One region of the Sporacetigenium sp. TC11 genome, then DNA from elsewhere that is predicted to be linked to it. Evidence: riboswitches for the same ligand, from Rfam matches in the RefSeq annotation. Region 1 holds a riboswitch; each other region holds the start of a gene.

What was found. A riboswitch is a leader RNA that binds a small molecule or an ion and turns the genes downstream of it on or off. The one in region 1 is predicted to bind glycine.
Region 2: another riboswitch for glycine. It lies ahead of gcvT (glycine cleavage system aminomethyltransferase GcvT); the one in region 1 lies ahead of ACUSRV_RS03350 (ACT domain-containing protein).
Region 3: another riboswitch for glycine. It lies ahead of ACUSRV_RS11990 (alanine/glycine:cation symporter family protein); the one in region 1 lies ahead of ACUSRV_RS03350 (ACT domain-containing protein).

The regions. Positions count from the first base shown of each region.
Region 1 covers NZ_JBYVNY010000002.1:86,716-92,922, forward strand. The annotation lists gene ACUSRV_RS03335 (DNA polymerase Y family protein) at 1-907, shown strand, start outside; gene ACUSRV_RS03340 (hypothetical protein) at 924-1,187, shown strand; gene ACUSRV_RS03345 (DUF2156 domain-containing protein) at 1,338-2,231, shown strand; glycine riboswitch at 2,568-2,658, shown strand; glycine riboswitch at 2,919-3,009, shown strand; gene ACUSRV_RS03350 (ACT domain-containing protein) at 3,188-3,460, shown strand; gene ACUSRV_RS03355 (PFL family protein) at 3,479-4,837, shown strand; gene ACUSRV_RS03360 (Lsa family ABC-F type ribosomal protection protein) at 5,635-6,207, shown strand, end outside.
Region 2 covers NZ_JBYVNY010000001.1:288,508-294,714, forward strand. The annotation lists gene gcvPB (aminomethyl-transferring glycine dehydrogenase subunit GcvPB) at 1-1,225, opposite strand, end outside; gene gcvPA (aminomethyl-transferring glycine dehydrogenase subunit GcvPA) at 1,222-2,565, opposite strand; gene gcvH (glycine cleavage system protein GcvH) at 2,567-2,950, opposite strand; gene gcvT (glycine cleavage system aminomethyltransferase GcvT) at 2,969-4,075, opposite strand; glycine riboswitch at 4,139-4,220, opposite strand; glycine riboswitch at 4,224-4,322, opposite strand; gene lplA (lipoate--protein ligase) at 4,538-5,518, shown strand; gene ACUSRV_RS01410 (hypothetical protein) at 5,674-5,829, opposite strand; gene ACUSRV_RS01415 (YmaF family protein) at 6,012-6,207, opposite strand, start outside.
Region 3 covers NZ_JBYVNY010000008.1:45,613-51,819, forward strand. The annotation lists gene ACUSRV_RS11970 (ABC transporter substrate-binding protein) at 1-477, opposite strand, end outside; gene ACUSRV_RS11975 (ABC transporter permease) at 428-1,240, opposite strand; gene ACUSRV_RS11980 (ABC transporter ATP-binding protein) at 1,240-2,001, opposite strand; gene tenA (thiaminase II) at 2,002-2,670, opposite strand; TPP riboswitch at 2,762-2,862, opposite strand; glycine riboswitch at 3,099-3,187, shown strand; gene ACUSRV_RS11990 (alanine/glycine:cation symporter family protein) at 3,343-4,689, shown strand; gene ACUSRV_RS11995 (hypothetical protein) at 4,846-5,004, shown strand; gene ACUSRV_RS12000 (winged helix-turn-helix transcriptional regulator) at 5,099-5,482, opposite strand; gene ACUSRV_RS12005 (GNAT family N-acetyltransferase) at 5,635-6,165, shown strand.

The DNA.
Region 1 (6,207 bases):
AGATTTTTCTAATATGGAGCATTTATATCCAGATTATATAAAGTTAGCACAAACTATAAGGCAAAGAATTAAGAATGAGTTAGGTTTCACCGTAAACATAGGAATATCAAATAATAAGTTACTTGCAAAAGTTGCATCTGACTTTAAAAAGCCAGATAAAGTCCATACTTTATTTCCACATGAGATAAAAGAAAAGATGTGGCTCCTTCCAGTTGAGGAACTATTCATGGTAGGTAGAGCAACAGCACCAAAATTACATAAGATAAATATACATACTATAGGAGATTTAGCAAATTATGATATAAACATTCTAAGAAGTATCCTTAAGAGTCATGGCCAATTAATATACAATTATGCCAATGGTATAGATAATTCAGAAGTTAGAAGAAGCAATTATATTGAAATGAAGAGTATAGGAAATTCAAAAACTATAGCCTTTGATGTAGAAGATAAAGAAACAGCACATAAGGTTTTGTTATCTTTGTGTGAAACAGTAGGTATGAGGTTAAGAGATTCTAGGAACTGTTGCAATGTAGTGTCTATAAGTATAAGAGGGAATGATCTAATTTCATGTTCTCGTCAAAAGAAATTAAGCACAGCTACAGACTCTACAAGAAAAATATATGAGGTAGCTTGCTATTTATTTGATAATTTATGGAATGGAAATAAAATAAGGCATTTAGGTATACATGTAACTGATTTTTGTTCAAATGATTTTCATCAGTACTCATTATTAGATACTTTTGACTACGATAAAGACAATAAATTAAATAAAGTAATTGATGACATAAGGGTAAAGTATGGTCATAAATCTGTTTTTAGGTCATGCTTTCTACATTCAGGATTAAGTTCTATGAGTGGTGGTTCGGGGGATGAAGACCATCCTTTGATGAGTTCTATATTATAAAAAAAGGGGAATTATTATGAAAGTTATAGCAAAGCCAATTGAGGTCATTTCATATACAAACAATAAGGGTGATATAAAACCTTTGAGATTTAGGATTGAAGGAGAAGATAATAGTGGAAAAGTGGTAAGAGTAGATAATGTTATTATTAAAGAACGTGAAAAATTAGCAGGCAACTCAATGTTAGTTTTCAAATGTCAAAGTTTAATTGACGATGTAGAAAAGCAGTTTGAAATTAAGTATGATCTTAGAACTTGTAAATGGATGTTATATAAAATTTAGTAATAAAAACAGCCTCCTATGATAATTTGATTTTGTAATCTACAGTATCCTTTCGGATACTATGGTACAAAATAGTGCGTACTTGTTATTACTAAACTTAATTTTTATAATTGTAACTACACTAATGCATTTTTTACAAGGAGAGTGTTTATGCTCACATTCAAAAAATTAACTATTGATGACAAGCCAATACTTGAAAAGTACTTGGGGAATTATACGTTTACTACTAGCGAATATTCTTTTACAACGTTACTTGCTTGGAGAAAAGCTTGTGATGTCCAATATACTATACATGAAGGTGTACTTATAATAAAGCAGAAGGACTTTAAAGAAAAATATTACTTTATGCAGCCTATTGGATATAAAATGGAAAATCTAAAAAACATAATTCAAGATCTAAAGGAATACAAAAAAGAAAATAATATGGATTATTTATTCAAAGATGTAGAAAATTCATTCCTGGAAGATCTTAAATATATATATGGAGATATGGCTCATATAGAAGAAGATATAGATAATTTTGATTATATATATTTAAAGGAAAAGCTAGTTAGCTTATCTGGAAATAAGCTCCATAGGAAAAAAAATCATTATAACTACTTTGTAAAAAACTATGAGTATACTGTAAAGGATCTTTATGAAATAGGAGTAATGGAAGATTGCATTAAGTTAACTCACCAATGGTATAATGATAACTACAATGGGGATAAATTTTTAACTTATGAACTAGAAGGTATTATGGAAGTTTTACATAATGCTGCTGAATTAAATTTAAAAGGTATGGCAGTTTATGTTGATAATAAAATATCCACCTTCACTGTAGGTGAAATTGTAAATAATAATATGGCTATAGTTCATTTTGAAAAGGGAATAAAAGATATAAGAGGGATATATGCCTTTACTAACAAAACATTTGTGGAACGGTATTTGAATGAGGTAGAGTACATTAACAGAGAACAGGATTTGGGTATTGAAGGTTTAAGAAAAGCAAAAAAATCCTATTATCCAATAAAACTGGAAGAAAAGTATTGCGTGAATTTATAGGTGCTATAGTACAAAATAGTGGTTACTTGTCATAATAAAACTTAATTTTAAAATAAAAAAGTGTGAACCGAGGGAAATAATCCTCGGTTTTTAGTTATTTAAAAAATAGATAAAATTAGGAGAAATCAATGAGAAATGGTATATTAAAGACTATGGAAGAGGTCTTAAGTATTTACATTTTACTCAAAGATTTAAAACATAGCTAAAAATAAAATTTTATTTGTATACAAAAAAGAAATGTGCTATAATTTAAAACATTAAATTATTTGATATAATTTAATATACGAATTTAATATATTCGGTTGAAGATAACGGGATATTTAATAAACCGTTATTGGACGAAACTCTGGAGAGACTCAAAAGAGCACCGAAGGGGCAAACCAGCAAAACTGGTGAAACTCTCAGGTAAAAGGACAGAGGATTTAATATGAAAAGCATAAATGAACGCTACATATTTTTAATTCTTAGCGAGTAAAATTTTTCATTTCTTTTTAATATTAAAATCCTGATCTTCAGAGACTAAATTTTTAAATTTAGTCTCTTTTATTTTTAAATAAAAAAGCATTTATTTAAAAAATTATTCAACTAAGGAGAGGTGATTATAGCTAGACATTTATAATAGTAGTTTTTAAAATTAAAATTAATATATTCGGGTGAAGATAACGGGATATTTAGTAGACCGTTATTGGACGAAACTCTGGAGAGACTCAAAAGGGCACCGAAGGGGCAAGCCAGTAAAACTGGTGAAACTCTCAGGTAAAAGGACAGAGGATTTAATATGAAAAGCATAAATGAACGCTATATATTTTTAATTCTTAGCGAGTAAAATTTTTCATTTCTTTTTGATATTAAGATCCTGATCTTCAGAGACTAAATTTTAAAATTTGGTCTCTTTTATTTTTAAATAAAAGAAGTATTTGCTTTAAAAAATACTTAATTGAGGAGAGATGGTTAAAATGAAAGCATTTATAACAGTAGTTGGAAGTAATGCGGATGGCATTATTACAGGAATAACATCTATACTTAATGAAACTAATGTTAGTATCCTGGATATTGGTCAAATTCGTTTAGAAAAAAATTATTTTACCATGATCATGGCTACAGATGTAACGGATATGAAAATAGGTTTTGGTGAATTAAAAGATACTCTAATAGATACAGGAAATGAATTAGGAGTTACTGTTAAAATTCAACATGAAGATATATTTAATTCAATGCACAAAATATAGAATAGGGGGATGGAGAATATGATTAATTACGAAAATATAATGGAAACAATAAACATGATAGAAGAAGAAAATCTTGATATAAGAACTATTACAATGGGAATATCTCTTTTAGATTGCTGTGATAGTGATGGAGACAAAGCCAGACAACAAATTTATGATAAAATTACTAAATATGCAAAAAATCTAGTTAAAGTGGGAGATGAGCTTGAAGCTAAATATGGAATACCTATAATAAACAAGAGAATTTCTGTTACACCTATTTCTTTAATTGCACAGTCAAGTAGTGATACTGATTATGTTGAATTTGCTAAAACCCTTGATAAGGCAGCTGATGCTGTTGGAGTAAATTTTATTGGTGGTTTTTCAGCTCTTGTACAAAAAGGATATTCAAAGGGAGATAAAATACTTATAAACTCTTTACCAGAGGCATTAGCTGTTACTAATAAAGTTTGCGCATCTATTAACGTTGGATGTACAAAATCGGGAATAAATATGGACGCTGTGCGTGATTTAGGACATATTATAAAGAAAACAGCTTATCTTACAAAGGAAAGTGAGAGTATAGGTTGTGCCAAATTGGTTGTCTTTGCTAATGCAGTAGATGATAATCCATTTATGGCAGGTGCTTTCCATGGAGTAGGAGAAGCTGAATGTGTTATAAGCGTTGGAATAAGTGGACCAGGGGTTGTAAAGTCTGCTCTTGAGAATGTTAGAGGACAAAGCTTTGATGTTTTGGCAGAAACTATAAAGAAGACCGCTTTTAAGATAACAAGAGTTGGACAACTTATTGCCACTGAAGCTTCAGAAAAGTTGGGAGTGCCATTTGGAACTGTAGATTTATCTCTTGCACCAACTCCAGCTATAGGGGATAGCGTGGCAAGAATTTTAGAAGAAATAGGACTTGAAAGCTGTGGTTGTCATGGAACTACTGCTGCCTTAGCACTTTTAAATGATGCTGTTAAAAAAGGTGGTATTATGGCCGCTTACCATGTAGGAGGACTTAGTGGTGCATTTATTCCTGTAAGTGAAGATGAGGGAATGATTAACGCTGTATCTGTTGGTTCTTTGAATATAGAAAAATTAGAGGCTATGACATGTGTATGCTCAGTAGGTCTTGATATGATAGCCATTCCAGGAGATACACCAGCAGAAACAATATCTGCAATCATTGCAGATGAAGCTGCTATTGGGGTTATAAATAATAAAACTACAGGAGTAAGAATAATTCCTGTTTATGGCAAAAACCTTGGAGACCAGGTAGAATTTGGAGGCTTACTTGGTAGAGCTCCTCTTATGGCAGTAAGTAAATTTTCAAGTACGGATTTTATAAATCGTGGAGGAAGAATTCCAGCTCCAGTTCACAGTTTTAAGAATTAGAAAGAAGAAGTAACGAAGGTGCAAGGCATATGCCTTGCACCTTTTGTATAGTATCCTGTATTCTTAGATGTAAGATTTTTTATTATAATATTGAGTACCTAAATTGCATATAATCAGGGGGACGATATGAGTAAGAAAAAGTTTAAATCCGCTATTTATTCTATATTAATCTTAATTTTATATGGTTTATTTTAAAGTAAGTGCAAACTCAGTTGAGTATAGAATCAAGGAATTGTAAGAGAAAAGTATTGCGTAATCTTTATATATTTACTTTCAAAAATATATTAAAACATAGCTAAAAATATAAATTTATTAGTTTGAGGGAATTATTAACATTTCATGATTTACGCGTTGTTGATTTTTCCGACGTATAGTGTTATAGTATAGAAAATATTTGAGATTTGAGGTGAAAAGATGATTCAATTTTCTTGCTAATTTTTAAAGTACAATATGACAGAACGGAAAGCAGATATGTTTTGCTTGTTTTGTTGTACTTATGCAAGAAAGTTGTTCTTCTTTCTCTTAATATATATTCCTGTGTTATGCTATAATTATTAGTTTAACTATGTATATTTATGAGCTGTAAGAATGAAAATTTCTTGCGGCTCTTATTTTTTTACAAACAATGATAATATGAAGGAGGGATAATATGATGAATAATAAAGACACTGTGATAACACATGATAATCTCCATACAGAGCCGGATACTGCAGGCGACATTTGTATGGAGTAATACTAGTCGCCAATCGTTCCGACTTTGTTATTTGTACTATTAAATTACAAGGGAGGACAAAAATATGTCTTTAATAAATATTACAAACTTAACCTTTGCTTATGAAGGCTGCTATGATACTATTTTTGAAAATGTGAGTTTTCAAATTGATACAGATTGGAAACTTGGTTTTACAGGAAGAAATGGAAGAGGAAAAACTACTTTTCTAAATATTTTACTTGGGAAATACGAATATAAAGGAAATATTTCTGCTAATGTAACTTTTGAATATTTTCCTTATGAGGTGCAGGAACAAGAATTATTCACAATAGATATAATAAGGGAAATCAGTCCAAATTCAATGGATTGGGAAATAATGAAAGAATTATCGTTGTTGGATGTAGACGATGATGTTTTATACAGACAGTTTTATACACTATCAAAAGGTGAGCAGACCAAAGCATTACTTGCTGCTTTGTTTTTGAAGGAGAACTCATTCTTACTTATTGATGAGCCTACAAATCACTTGGACGTTGAAGCTAGAAAAAAACTTAGTAATTACTTGAGAAAAAAGAAAGGATTTATTTTGATATCTCATGATAGACTTTTTCTAGACAATTGTGTTGATCATATTTTGGCCATTAATAAAACTAATATT
Region 2 (6,207 bases), on a different contig from region 1:
GATGATATCCATAGTCTATAATTCTCTTTGCCACATCTAATGTTGTGACGTTATCACCACGGTCCTTTAATCCCCCTAAAATAAACTCGTGCTTACATACGGTGTCTGACGCTACATAATAATCCTTAAGTTTTTCCTTCATATAATTAGCATTTAAAACTGCTGTTTCACTTGCTTTTTTAAGCCCTTCTGCACCCATAGTAAGAATGTAGGTATAAGCTCTTACTAATATTCCAAAGTTCCCATAGAAGCTTTTTATTTTGCCTATTGATTGAGGCTTATTATAGTTCAATATATACTCATCGTCAACATTTTCGATAATAGGTACTGGAAGATATGGTATTAACTCTTTTTTAACTCCTACAGGGCCACTTCCTGGACCTCCGCCACCATGAGGAGTAGTAAATGTCTTGTGAAGGTTTAGATGAACAACATCAAAGCCCATATCGCCTGGTCTTGTTATACCCATGATAGCATTAGTATTAGCACCATCATAATATAATAATCCCCCCGCCTCATGAACAAGACTTGCTATTTCACTTATATTAGTTTCAAATAAGCCAAGAGTGCTTGGATTAGTAAGCATAAGCCCTGCTGTATCTTCATCTAAAACAGCCTTTAGGTTTTCTAAATCTACGGCTCCATTTTCATCAGATTTTATTTCTACAATATTAAAGCCTGCAACGGCAGCACTAGCAGGATTAGTACCATGTGCAGAATCCGGAACTATTATTTTTTTTCTATTATAGTCTCCTCTGCTTTCATGATAAGCTTTCATAACCATAAGCCCTGTTAGCTCTCCATGTGCTCCTGCTGCTGGCTGTAATGTAAATCCATCCATTCCTACTATTTCTCCAAGCTTTCTTTCTAAATTATACATAAGTTCAAGGCAGCCTTGAGTAGTCTTTTCTGGCTGATATGGATGAACTCCTGTAAAATTTGGATTTGAAGCCATATCTTCGTTAATCTTAGGGTTATATTTCATAGTACAAGAACCTAGTGGATAAAAACCAGAATCTAAACCATAGTTTTTATTTGATAATAAAGTATAATGTCTTATAACATCTACCTCACTAACCTCTGGCAATTCTAAATCCTTTTTTCTAAGTAGCTCATCTGGAATTAATTCTTCGAAATTACATTCAGGTACATCACAGCTTGGAAGTGAATAAGCTTTTCTTCCTTCTTTTGATACTTCAAATATTAATTTATTATATTCCTTCATACTATCCCCTCCATCAACTTAACTAAGTTATCTATTTCTTCTTTATTTCTCTTTTCTGTTACACAGAATAAAATAGAATTCTTTAATTGAGGATAGTCTTTTTCTAAGGAATATCCACCTAAAATACCTTCCTTTAAAAGCTCATCATTAACTATATTTGGATCTACTATAGATTCTACTGCAAATTCCTTGAAAAATGGTTTATTGAAAACAGGCTTACATTTTCCAGATTTTATTAATTCATTGTAAGCATAGTGAGATTTTTTCATACATTGCTGAGCTACTTCTTTAATACCTTCTTTACCCATAACAGACATATAAACAGCAGCTGCAAGAGCATTTAATGACTGATTTGAGCATATATTTGACGTTGCCTTTTCTCTTCTTATATGTTGTTCTCTTGCTTGAAGAGTTAGAGCAAAAGCTCGCTTTCCATCGATATCCTCTGTCTGCCCTATAATCCTTCCTGGCATTTTTCTCATAAGTTTTGAAGTAGATGCCATAAATCCTAAATATGGTCCTCCAAAATTCATAGCATTTCCTAGGGATTGCCCTTCACCTACAGCAATATCTGCTCCGATTTCTCCAGGGGTTTTTAAAACACCTAAAGATATTGGATCTACACTCATTATTAACAATGCCTTATTTGAGTGAGTTATTTTTTCAACTTCACTTAAATCTTCTACTACTCCAAAAAAGTTTGGATTTTGAACTATAACTGCAGCAGTATTTTTATCTACTAATTTATTCAAATTTTCTATATCTGTTTCTCCATCCTTGAAATCTACCTCTTTGATTACCCCTCCATGAAATTTCATGTAGGCTTCTAATACCTTTCTAGTGTCAGGATTTACAGTTTTAGAAACCACTATGTTTTTTCTCTTAGTGCTTCCCATAGAAATCATAGCAGCCTCAGCGCAAGCTGTAGCACCGTCATACATAGAAGCATTCGAGACCTCCATGCCTGTAAGCTCTGCAATCATTGTTTGATACTCAAAAATTACTTGAAGAGTTCCTTGACTTATTTCTGGCTGATAAGGAGTATATGCAGTATAAAATTCTGATCTAGATGTAATATGACTTATAACCGAAGGAATATAATGGTCATACGCACCTGCTCCAAGAAAGCAAACTAAATCTTCATTGCTTAGATTTTTCTCTGAAATATTTTTTAATTCCTTACTTACCTCAAGTTCTGACATAGGTTCATTAAGATTAAGTCTTCTATTCAACTGTAAGTTATCAGGTATATCCTTAAACAATTCTTCAACAGTGCTTATTCCGATAATTTCAAGCATCTTTTTTTGCTCTAAATCAGTATTAGGTATATAAGGAAACATATTATGCCTCCTTAACGCAGAACTCTTCATATTGTTCAGCTGACAATAAATCCTCCAGCTGAGATTTATCATATATTTCAAGAACAATCATCCAATTTTCAAAAGCATCTTCATTTAATAACTCTGGATTGTCAACTATGACTTCGTTTACTTCAACTACCTTGCCATCAAGTGGAATAAATAAATCAGACGCTGCCTTAACTGACTCTACAGCACCAAATATGTCTTCAGCACTTAACTCTGTGTCTACTTCAGGTAATTCAACATAAACAATACTTCCTAAGGCATGTTGAGCAAAATCAGTAATTCCAATATAAGCTTTATCCCCATCTACCTTTACCCATTCATGATCCTTACTATAAAGTAACCCCTTTAAAACTTTCATAATAAATACCCCCATAGTTTATTTTTTATAGTTTTTGTTATAAAACTTTTTATTAATAACTTCTGCTTTTACAGGTTTATTTCTAATTAAAATATTTATTTCTGTTCCAAAACCAGTATATTTAGAATCTATAATAGCTAAGCCTATATTCTTTTTAAGAGTTGGTGAAAAATAACCAGTTGTTACAAATCCAATATTATCACCATTAACTTCGACTGCATAACCATGTCTTGGAATGCCTCTTCCCTTTAATTCAAAACCAACAAGCTTTCTTTTTAAACCCTCTGCCTTTTGTTTTAGAAGAGCTTCTCTACCTACAAAACTATCTTTATCTAGTTTTACAAAATACCCCAATCCTGCTTCTAACGGTGTTATATCCTTAGAAATTTCATTTCCGTATAAAGGTAGAGCTGCTTCAAATCTCAATGTATCCCTACAGCCTAATCCAGCTGGCTTAATACCACAAGATTTCCCTGCTTGTAATATACTATCCCAGATTTTTTCAATGTGCTGATTTTCAGTATAAATTTCAAAACCATCTTCTCCTGTATAACCTGTTCTTGAAACAAGACATTTAATCCCGTTTATTAATACACCTCTTTTACAGTAAAAAAATTCTATTTCATCTAAATTCAAATCTGTTAAATTTTGAAGTATTTCCTGAGCTTTTGGCCCCTGTATTGCAACTTCAGAAACTTCACTAGATATATTTAAAATCTCAACTTCATAACATCCTTTATTTTCTATCATCCAATCAAAATCTTTTTCTATATTGCCAGCGTTAATAACTAAATAGTAATGTTCTTCGTCGAATTTATAAACTAAAAGGTCGTCGACTATTCCCCCGTCTTCATAACACATAAATGTATATATAACCTGATTATCCAAAAGTATGCTTACATCATTTGTAACTAAGTTTTGAACATATCTAAATGCATCTTTGCCCTTTACCTCTACCTCTCCCATATGTGATACATCAAATAATCCAGCATTGTTTCTTACAGCTTCATGCTCTTCAATAATACCCTCATACTGTACTGGCATTAGCCATCCAGCAAATTCTATAACCTTTCCCCCATGTCTCTTATGAGCATCATATAGTTTAGTTTTTTTTCCATTATCCATATATACACCCCCTTTATAAAATAAAAAGAGATATGAAAGCATAAATAATATATGCCTTCATATCTCTGTATATTTACCTGAAAGCTTTAGTAAAACTTAAAAAGTCTACTTTTCTTCTTCGGCGCCCTAATGGGACTTTCCAGAGTATCATCAATTAACGGTCCTTTTGCCTGAAAGATTCTAAATTAATCGGCATTAATTTATTGCTTCTTCGGCTATCCAAATGGATATCTCCCGTTAATGTCACCTGATAATATTAAGTTCCTAAAATTTTCCTTTTACAATTCAATTATACTATAATTTTCATACTATTATACTCTAATTAATATCTTAACAAGTGTAATCCTAATTATTATATATGCTGAAATCTTATAAGTGTTCACAATATACTGTTGAATTCTAATAATATATCTGATAGTATTTTCTTAGAATTAATAAAATAAATAATCAAGGGGGATAAACATGCTATTCATTGATAATAATCTCACAAACCCTAATTTTAATTTAGCAGCTGAGGAATACATACTAAAAAACTTTAGTGAAGATGTTTTTATGCTTTGGAGAAATGAACCTTCAATTATAGTAGGTAAAAATCAAAACACATTATCAGAAATAAATTATGATTATGTTAAGGAAAAGTCTATACCAGTAGTTCGAAGGCTAACAGGTGGAGGGGCTGTATTTCACGACTTAGGAAATTTAAACTTTACCTTCATATCAACAGATGATGCTAAAAGTTTTAATAATTTCAGAAAGTTTACTCAACCTATAATAGATATACTAAAAGAATTATCTGTAGACGCAGAGTTTTCTGGACGAAATGATTTAACAATAGATGGAAGAAAGTTCTCTGGAAATGCTCAATGCAATTATAAAAATAAAGTTATGCATCATGGTACTTTATTATTTACTTCAGTAATAACAGATATTTCTTCTGCTCTAAAAGTAAAACCTTCTAAATTTGAAGGTAAAGGTGTAAAATCAGTAGCAAGTAGGGTGACAAATATTAGCGAACATCTAAAAAATCCTTTAACTATATTAGAATTTAAAGATATGATTATGAAACACATTTCTCAAACAAACACTGATTATAAGATTTATAAATTCTCAGAAGAAGATTTGAACAATATAAAAAAATTATATGACGAGAAGTACAACACTTGGGAATGGAATTTTGGAAGCTCACCTAAATATACTTTGGTTAACGAGTTAAAGTATGTAGGCGGAAATGTAGAATTTTATTTAAATGTTGAAAAGGGAGTAATAACTGATTTAAAAATATGTGGAGATTTTTTTGGAAAATCTGATCTTTCTGACATTGAAAATTTACTAATAGGAATAAGACATAATGAAAAAGAAATAAATGAGGTATTGTCAAAGGTAGATGTTAGTGACTATATGGCTGGTGCCAAAATAGAAGACCTTATTAATGGATTAATATAAAATTCGCTTCACTCATGTCGCCAACGACCTTGAAAAACAGGGACCTTGCTCAAATTTATAAGTTGAAAATTTAAAAAGAGCCTTCTCTTATATATTCAGAGGGCTCTTTTAAGTATTATCTAATCTTTTAATGTCGCTAATGTCGATTTCCATTTTTATACCTCTTCACATTCTTTACATATACATACTAAACTTGAATTTTCCTTGTCATAAGTTACTGAAAATTCATTTTCCTTAACTTCATTACCACATACAGAACATTTTGAACCTCTAGTTTCTGATTTTGCTATACTGTTTACAAATGGTGCCATAGTAACCACTCCTTTTAAATTTTTTTATTTTATTGCTTTTTGGTTTAAGTTATTATATGATTTTATGGCATAATGTTATACATTTATTTGAAAATTTTTTACGACATTTATTTTTTATTTAAAACAAAAAACTCTAGCAATATTTTGCTAGAGTTTTATATTATCCTCTATATTTTTATATTTTAGTTAATACTCGTATAGTTTATAATATAATGTATATGCTTTTCTTTAACTTCTGTTGGACCGTAGATATAATGAGTATGACCTCCATCAGGAGTAGGAATATCTGGTCCAGTTGTTACTTTATAACAATGAGTATGTCCATCATTATAAGTTGTTACGCCCTCTATATAGTGAACATGGGGTATTCCGCTTGGT
Region 3 (6,207 bases), on a different contig from region 1:
AGCAACCATTGCCTTTACTGTTTCCTTATCAATATCAAATGATGGATAACCTATTTTCTTTCCTTCTAAATCCTTTAATGTTTTAACTCCTACATCTTTACGAACCATAAGTTGATTTAATGAACTTCTAACTATTGCACCAACTGACTTAACTGGAATATCTTCCCCTTTAGCCAAAATAATTTGTTTTGGATAACTTATAGCTAAATCAGCTTGATTTGAAGCTACTAGTTTAATTCCATCTTCTGTACCTGATGGCGTAATTAAATTAACCTTTAACCCTGCTTCTTCAAAATAACCCTGATCTTGGGCAGCATATAAGAACGAATGAACCGCATTTGGATACCAATCTAGTAGAACATCTACTTCTTTTAAATTTTTTGTAGCTTTTGTTTCTTCCTTCTTAGAACATCCGCTTAAAACTAAGCTAAACATCATAACTATTACTAATAACATACTCACTCTTTTTGATTTCATGATTCTCCTCCTTAGTTTTTTTTCTATATTTTAATAAAATCCTTTCTAGTAAAAACCCTATTGAAAACAAAGTTAATCCTAAAAATGATAACACTAACACTCCTGCAAAAACTGAATCTGATTGTAACATTCCAGATGCTCTTTTTACATATATACCAAGTCCTTTTTCAGCTCCTAACCACTCTCCTATGGTAGCCCCTGCAACACTATATGTAGCAGCTATTTTTAAACTACTTAAGAAATTAGGCAGTACAGAATTCATATGTAATTTTAAAAATATCTGAAGTTTACTTCCTCCTAATGCTTTTAAAACATCTTCTAAATCTTTATCTACACTATTTAATCCATCTAGAGTACTTATAACTATAGGAAAGAAACAAAACAACACTACAACTGCCACCTTTGACCATATCGTATATCCAAACCACATAATCATAATAGGTGACAATGCTATCGTTGGAATTGTTTGAGAAAATATTATAATTGGGTATAATGTTTTTCCTACATTTTTCCAAAGATATATAGAAAGTGCACAAGATATACCTATAATTACTGATATACTAAGGCCTAATATTGCTTCACCTAAAGTTATTAATGAATGATTGTACAATAATTCTCTTTGGGTGAACAAAGCATCAGTGACTTTAGAAAACCTAGGCAAAATATACTTTGGTATATTAAAATATGGTATTAAAAACTCCCAAGCTAAGAAAATAAATATTAAAAATGTTATGGGGAATATATAATCCTTAAATTTCTTCATTATATCCTCCCCCCTTTACCATCTATCTCATCGAGAATATTTAAAATATCCCTTTTTAGCTCTATAAATTCACTAGAAAGTGTTGTTTCATAGTTTCTAGGTCTTCTAAAATTAACGTCTATAGACTTTAAATTTTTATATGGTATTTGTGTGCAAATTAGTATTCTATCAGATAAAAGCAATGCCTCATCAATATCGTGAGTTATCATAAATACTGTATTTTTTTGTTTTTGGCAAAGATCTAATAACCATGTTTGCATCTTTCTCCTAGTCAATGCATCTAAAGAAGAAAATGGCTCATCTAATAAAAGTATTGAAGGATTATTTACTATAGCCCTTAAAAAAGAAGCTCTTTGCCTCATACCCCCTGATAATTCATGAGGGTATGATTTTTCAGTACCTTTAAGTCCAAAGTCTTCAAAGTATGTAGCTGCTATTTTTCTAGATTCTTTTTTACTATGACCATTTAATTCAAGTCCAACAGCTGTATTGTCGAGGATATTTCTCCAAGGCATTAATGAATCATTTTGGGGCATATATCCTATAACATTTTTATTATATTCCTTTGCTATTTTGACAGTGCCTGTTTGTGGTTTTAGTAGCCCTAAAATCAACCTAAAAAGAGTACTTTTCCCTGTTCCACTAGGTGCAATTATTGTAATAAATTCATTTTTGTCTATGCTAAAGGATAAATCATCGATTATAAGTTTTCCTGAATCTTTATACCTAAATGATAAATTATTAATTTCTAGTGCTTTCATCTAAATAACCCAACTTTCTTTTTTATAACACCCATCCCAAAACATGTACTCATATTTTGAAGAAAGGACAAAGAGATTTTCTAATTTTTGAAGTTCTCTCTCTGGAAGACCTTCAGCAAGTCTGTCCATTAATTTTATACACCAATCATTTTCCTTATTGTATTCTTCATCTGCATAAGTAAGTATCCACTCTTTATAAAGAGGGTGCTCTAATGCCTTTTTATCTTTAGCTAAAGTATTACCAATAAACGCATAACTCCACATACAAGGAAGTAGTACTGCCACTAATTCTGCTAATGATCCTTGATTAGATATTTGAAGCATAAACTTAGTGTATGATAAGTTATTTGCATTTGGTTTTGTACCTTCAAGTTCTTCTTTAGTTACTCCAAACTTCTTTGCAAATTCAATATGTGAATCCATTTCAATATTTACTATAGCATTTGCACATCTAGAAAAAGCTTTCATATCTTCTAAATTATCTGCTTTAACCATTCCTAATGCGAAAATTTTTATGTAATCTATTAAATAAACATAGTCTTGTTTAACGTAAAAACAAAACTTTTCTTCTTCCAAAGTGCCTTGACTGAGTTCTTTAAGGAAAGGATGCTCTAGGTAAGCTTCCCAAATTGGTTTAGCTTTTGATAATAATCTTTGTGAAAATTGCATAAAAAAACTCCTTTCAAACAGTATTTAACATACCATCGAAAGGAGTTGATAATTCAATAATTATAAATCTATATAAACTAGATTTAACTTATGTATTATACTACAACTTCCCTTCGCTGGCATTATCCAGTGCAGGTTCAAAGGGTCTGAATAAAATTCATCTCAGCCATAACGGCTCCCCTAGTACATATCTAAATTTTATACTTTAAATAAAATAATGTCAATGATTAGTAGAATTCTGTCGATATATTATTTGTATAAAAATCAAAATATTTAGTTGACATTTATCATAGTATGCTTTAATATAATCTAAAATAATGCTAATAACAAATCAATACCCGATTGAAGCTTTATAGAAGAGTTGTCAAATTTGACACACCGAAGGAATAACACTCTCAGGTACTTTTATAAAAGTAGGACTGTAAAGCTTAGGGAACTCTGGAGAGACCCATTATGGGCGCCGAAGGGGCAAGGCAATTTAGCTCAATCTCTCAGGCAAAAGGACAGGGATCACATACTATATACTTAGTACTTTTTTGAGTACCTTTTTATAGTTGTCATTTATCCAGAGCTGAATCTATATTAGATTTAGCTCTTTTTAATTCTCCTGTCAATTAATTCATTTTTCTCTGTTGATTTATTAAAGCAAATAATTTTAAGGAGTGTATTTTTATGAATTTAATTGATGTTTTAAACCAAATGGACACTTTCATATGGGGTCCACCTTTACTTTTACTATTAGTAGGTACTGGTATCTTATTTTCTTTTAAGCTTGGATTTTTGCAAATTACTAAACTCCCTACTGCTCTAAGGTTGATTTTTAAAGCTGAAAACAATGGTAGTGGTGATATTTCTAGCTTTGGTGCTTTATGTACAGCTCTTGCTGCTACTGTTGGTACAGGAAATATAGTTGGTGTTGCTACTGCTATAAAAGTGGGAGGTCCTGGCGCATTATTTTGGATGTGGGTTGCTGCATTCTTTGGTATGGCTACTAAATATGCTGAAGGTGTTCTTGCTATAAAGTATAGAACTAAAGATGAAAACGGGCAAATATCTGGTGGACCAATGTATTACATAGTAAACGGTATGGGTAATAAATACAAACCTCTTGCAATTTTCTTTGCTATAAGTGGTGTGTTAGTTGCACTTTTAGGTATTGGTACTTTTACTCAAGTTAATTCTATAACTGATGCCATTAACGGAAGTTTTGGAATTGACCCTAGAATGACTGGAATTGCCTTGGCTTTAATTGTTGCTTTAATTATATTTGGAGGACTTAAAAATATATCTAATGTTTCAACTGCGTTAGTTCCTTTTATGTCAGTTCTTTATATATTAATATGTTTATTAATTCTAGCAAGTTCATTTGATAAAATACCATCTGCTTTTATGTTGATAATCAAAAGTGCTTTTACTCCGGTTTCTGCATTTGGTGGATTTATGGGAGCTAGTGTTTCTATGGCTATTAGAAATGGTATTGCTCGTGGTGTATTTTCTAATGAATCAGGACTTGGTAGTGCACCTATTGCTGCAGCTGCTGCTAAAACTGAGTGGCCTGCTGAACAAGGTCTTATTTCTATGACTGGTACTTTTATAGATACTTTAATTATTTGTTCTCTTACTGGTTTTTCACTTATATTGTCCGGTGTTTGGCAAGGAGATTTAAATGGTGCTATTATGACTCAAAGTGCTTTTGAAAGTGTACTTCCTGGTATCGGACCTTTATTTTTAACAATTAGTTTAACCTTATTTGCTTTTACTACCATACTAGGGTGGAGTTATTATGGTGAAAGATGTTTTGAGTTTTTATTTGGTACTAAAGGCATAAATGGTTATAGAGTTGTCTTTGTTTTTATGGTACTTCTTGGATCATTTTTAAAGTTAGAAGTAGTTTGGATAATTGCCGATATTGTAAATGGTCTTATGGCTATTCCTAACTTAATTGCTCTACTTTACCTTATGCCTGTGGTTGTTTATGAAACTAAGATTTATATGGATCATTTAAAATCTAATAAATAAAATCATTTGTATTTTAATTCTCATCAATAAAATACAAAATAAGTATTGCAAATATAACTAAATATAAACTTAATAGTTAAAAAATAACTAGACTTTTTATATATGGATATAGACAAAATAATATTGACTTTAAAATAATAAATAAGGAGTGATACTATGTTTAAAATGACAAATTTAAAATCTGATGAGTTAAAAGCAGTACAAGAATTAGAACAACAGTTAAAAAGTAGATTAGGTGAAGATATTGCATTAATCGCTTGGAAAGACGAAGATAAAGATAAAACTAAAGATACTCATAAAGAATCTCATATGTAAAAGATGTAAATTAAAATTGTGATTTTTAGTTATTTTATAAAAGTGGTGAGACTCAAATCTCACCACTTTGTATTTTATTTATATACCTTTAAACTTAGAGAGTTGATTCTAATTCTAACTTTTCTTTATCAAAAGTGTCTATTTGCTTATTTCTCATAGTTTTACCCCATCTTGCTAATGATTCAAGTGCAGGTATTAAGTCTTTACCATCTTCTGACAATGAGTATTCTACCCTTGGTGGTATCTCCATATACTGCTTTCGATTAACAAGGCCATAGATTTCCATTTCTTTTAAACATTGGGATAACATCATATTTGTTATTCCATCAACTTTTCTTTTAAGTTCGTTATAACGCAAAGTATCATTTTGATTCAAAGCCCATATAATAGGAAGTCTCCATTTACCCCCAATTAATTCTAGGGCATATGTTAATGGACAATTTTTAGTATTTTCATTTTCATTACTTTTACTATTCATTTAATAACTCCTTTAGTCAGTTTTTTCTTACTTAGTCATTAAATACTGCATACTTGTAGTTTTTTTATCATGTATTATAATTATATCATAATTGATCAATTAATTTTATTTAGGAAATCCTAAGGCTTATTTAAATACAAGGAGTGAAATAAATGAATATAACATATGAAGTTATACCTAATGATAAAATTGAATACTGTAAAGATTTATGCAATGAACTAATGGTGTTCCAAAAATCAGTGGCAACAGTTACACCAGAATTATTTAATCCAATGAATTTTGATTCTAGAATGGTTCCTTCTGTGAAAACTGCACTACACAATTACATTGTAGTTGTAAGAGATAATAATAAACCAGTTGGTTATGTATATTCTAACGTATCTCCAAAAGAAACATATTGTAGCGACTTTGCAACTTTCTTTGATCTTTCTTCTGTAAAAAGATCTAATGTAGGATGTTTATCACAATTTTATATTAAAGAAGAGTATAGATCAAAAGGAATTGGATCAGTGCTTTTCGATATGTCTATGAAATGGTTAAAGGAATTTGATGATATTGATGATTATTTCGTATTTGTTTCAAATGGTAATGCTAATGCTTTGGAGTTTTATAAATCTAAAGGTTTTCTTGTTAGTCATGACATATTAGATGGTTTTATAACTGTTTTAAGAGATAAATTATAATTACATTCCTTATGCTCTTTGAGATTGGCATTTGTAGAATTT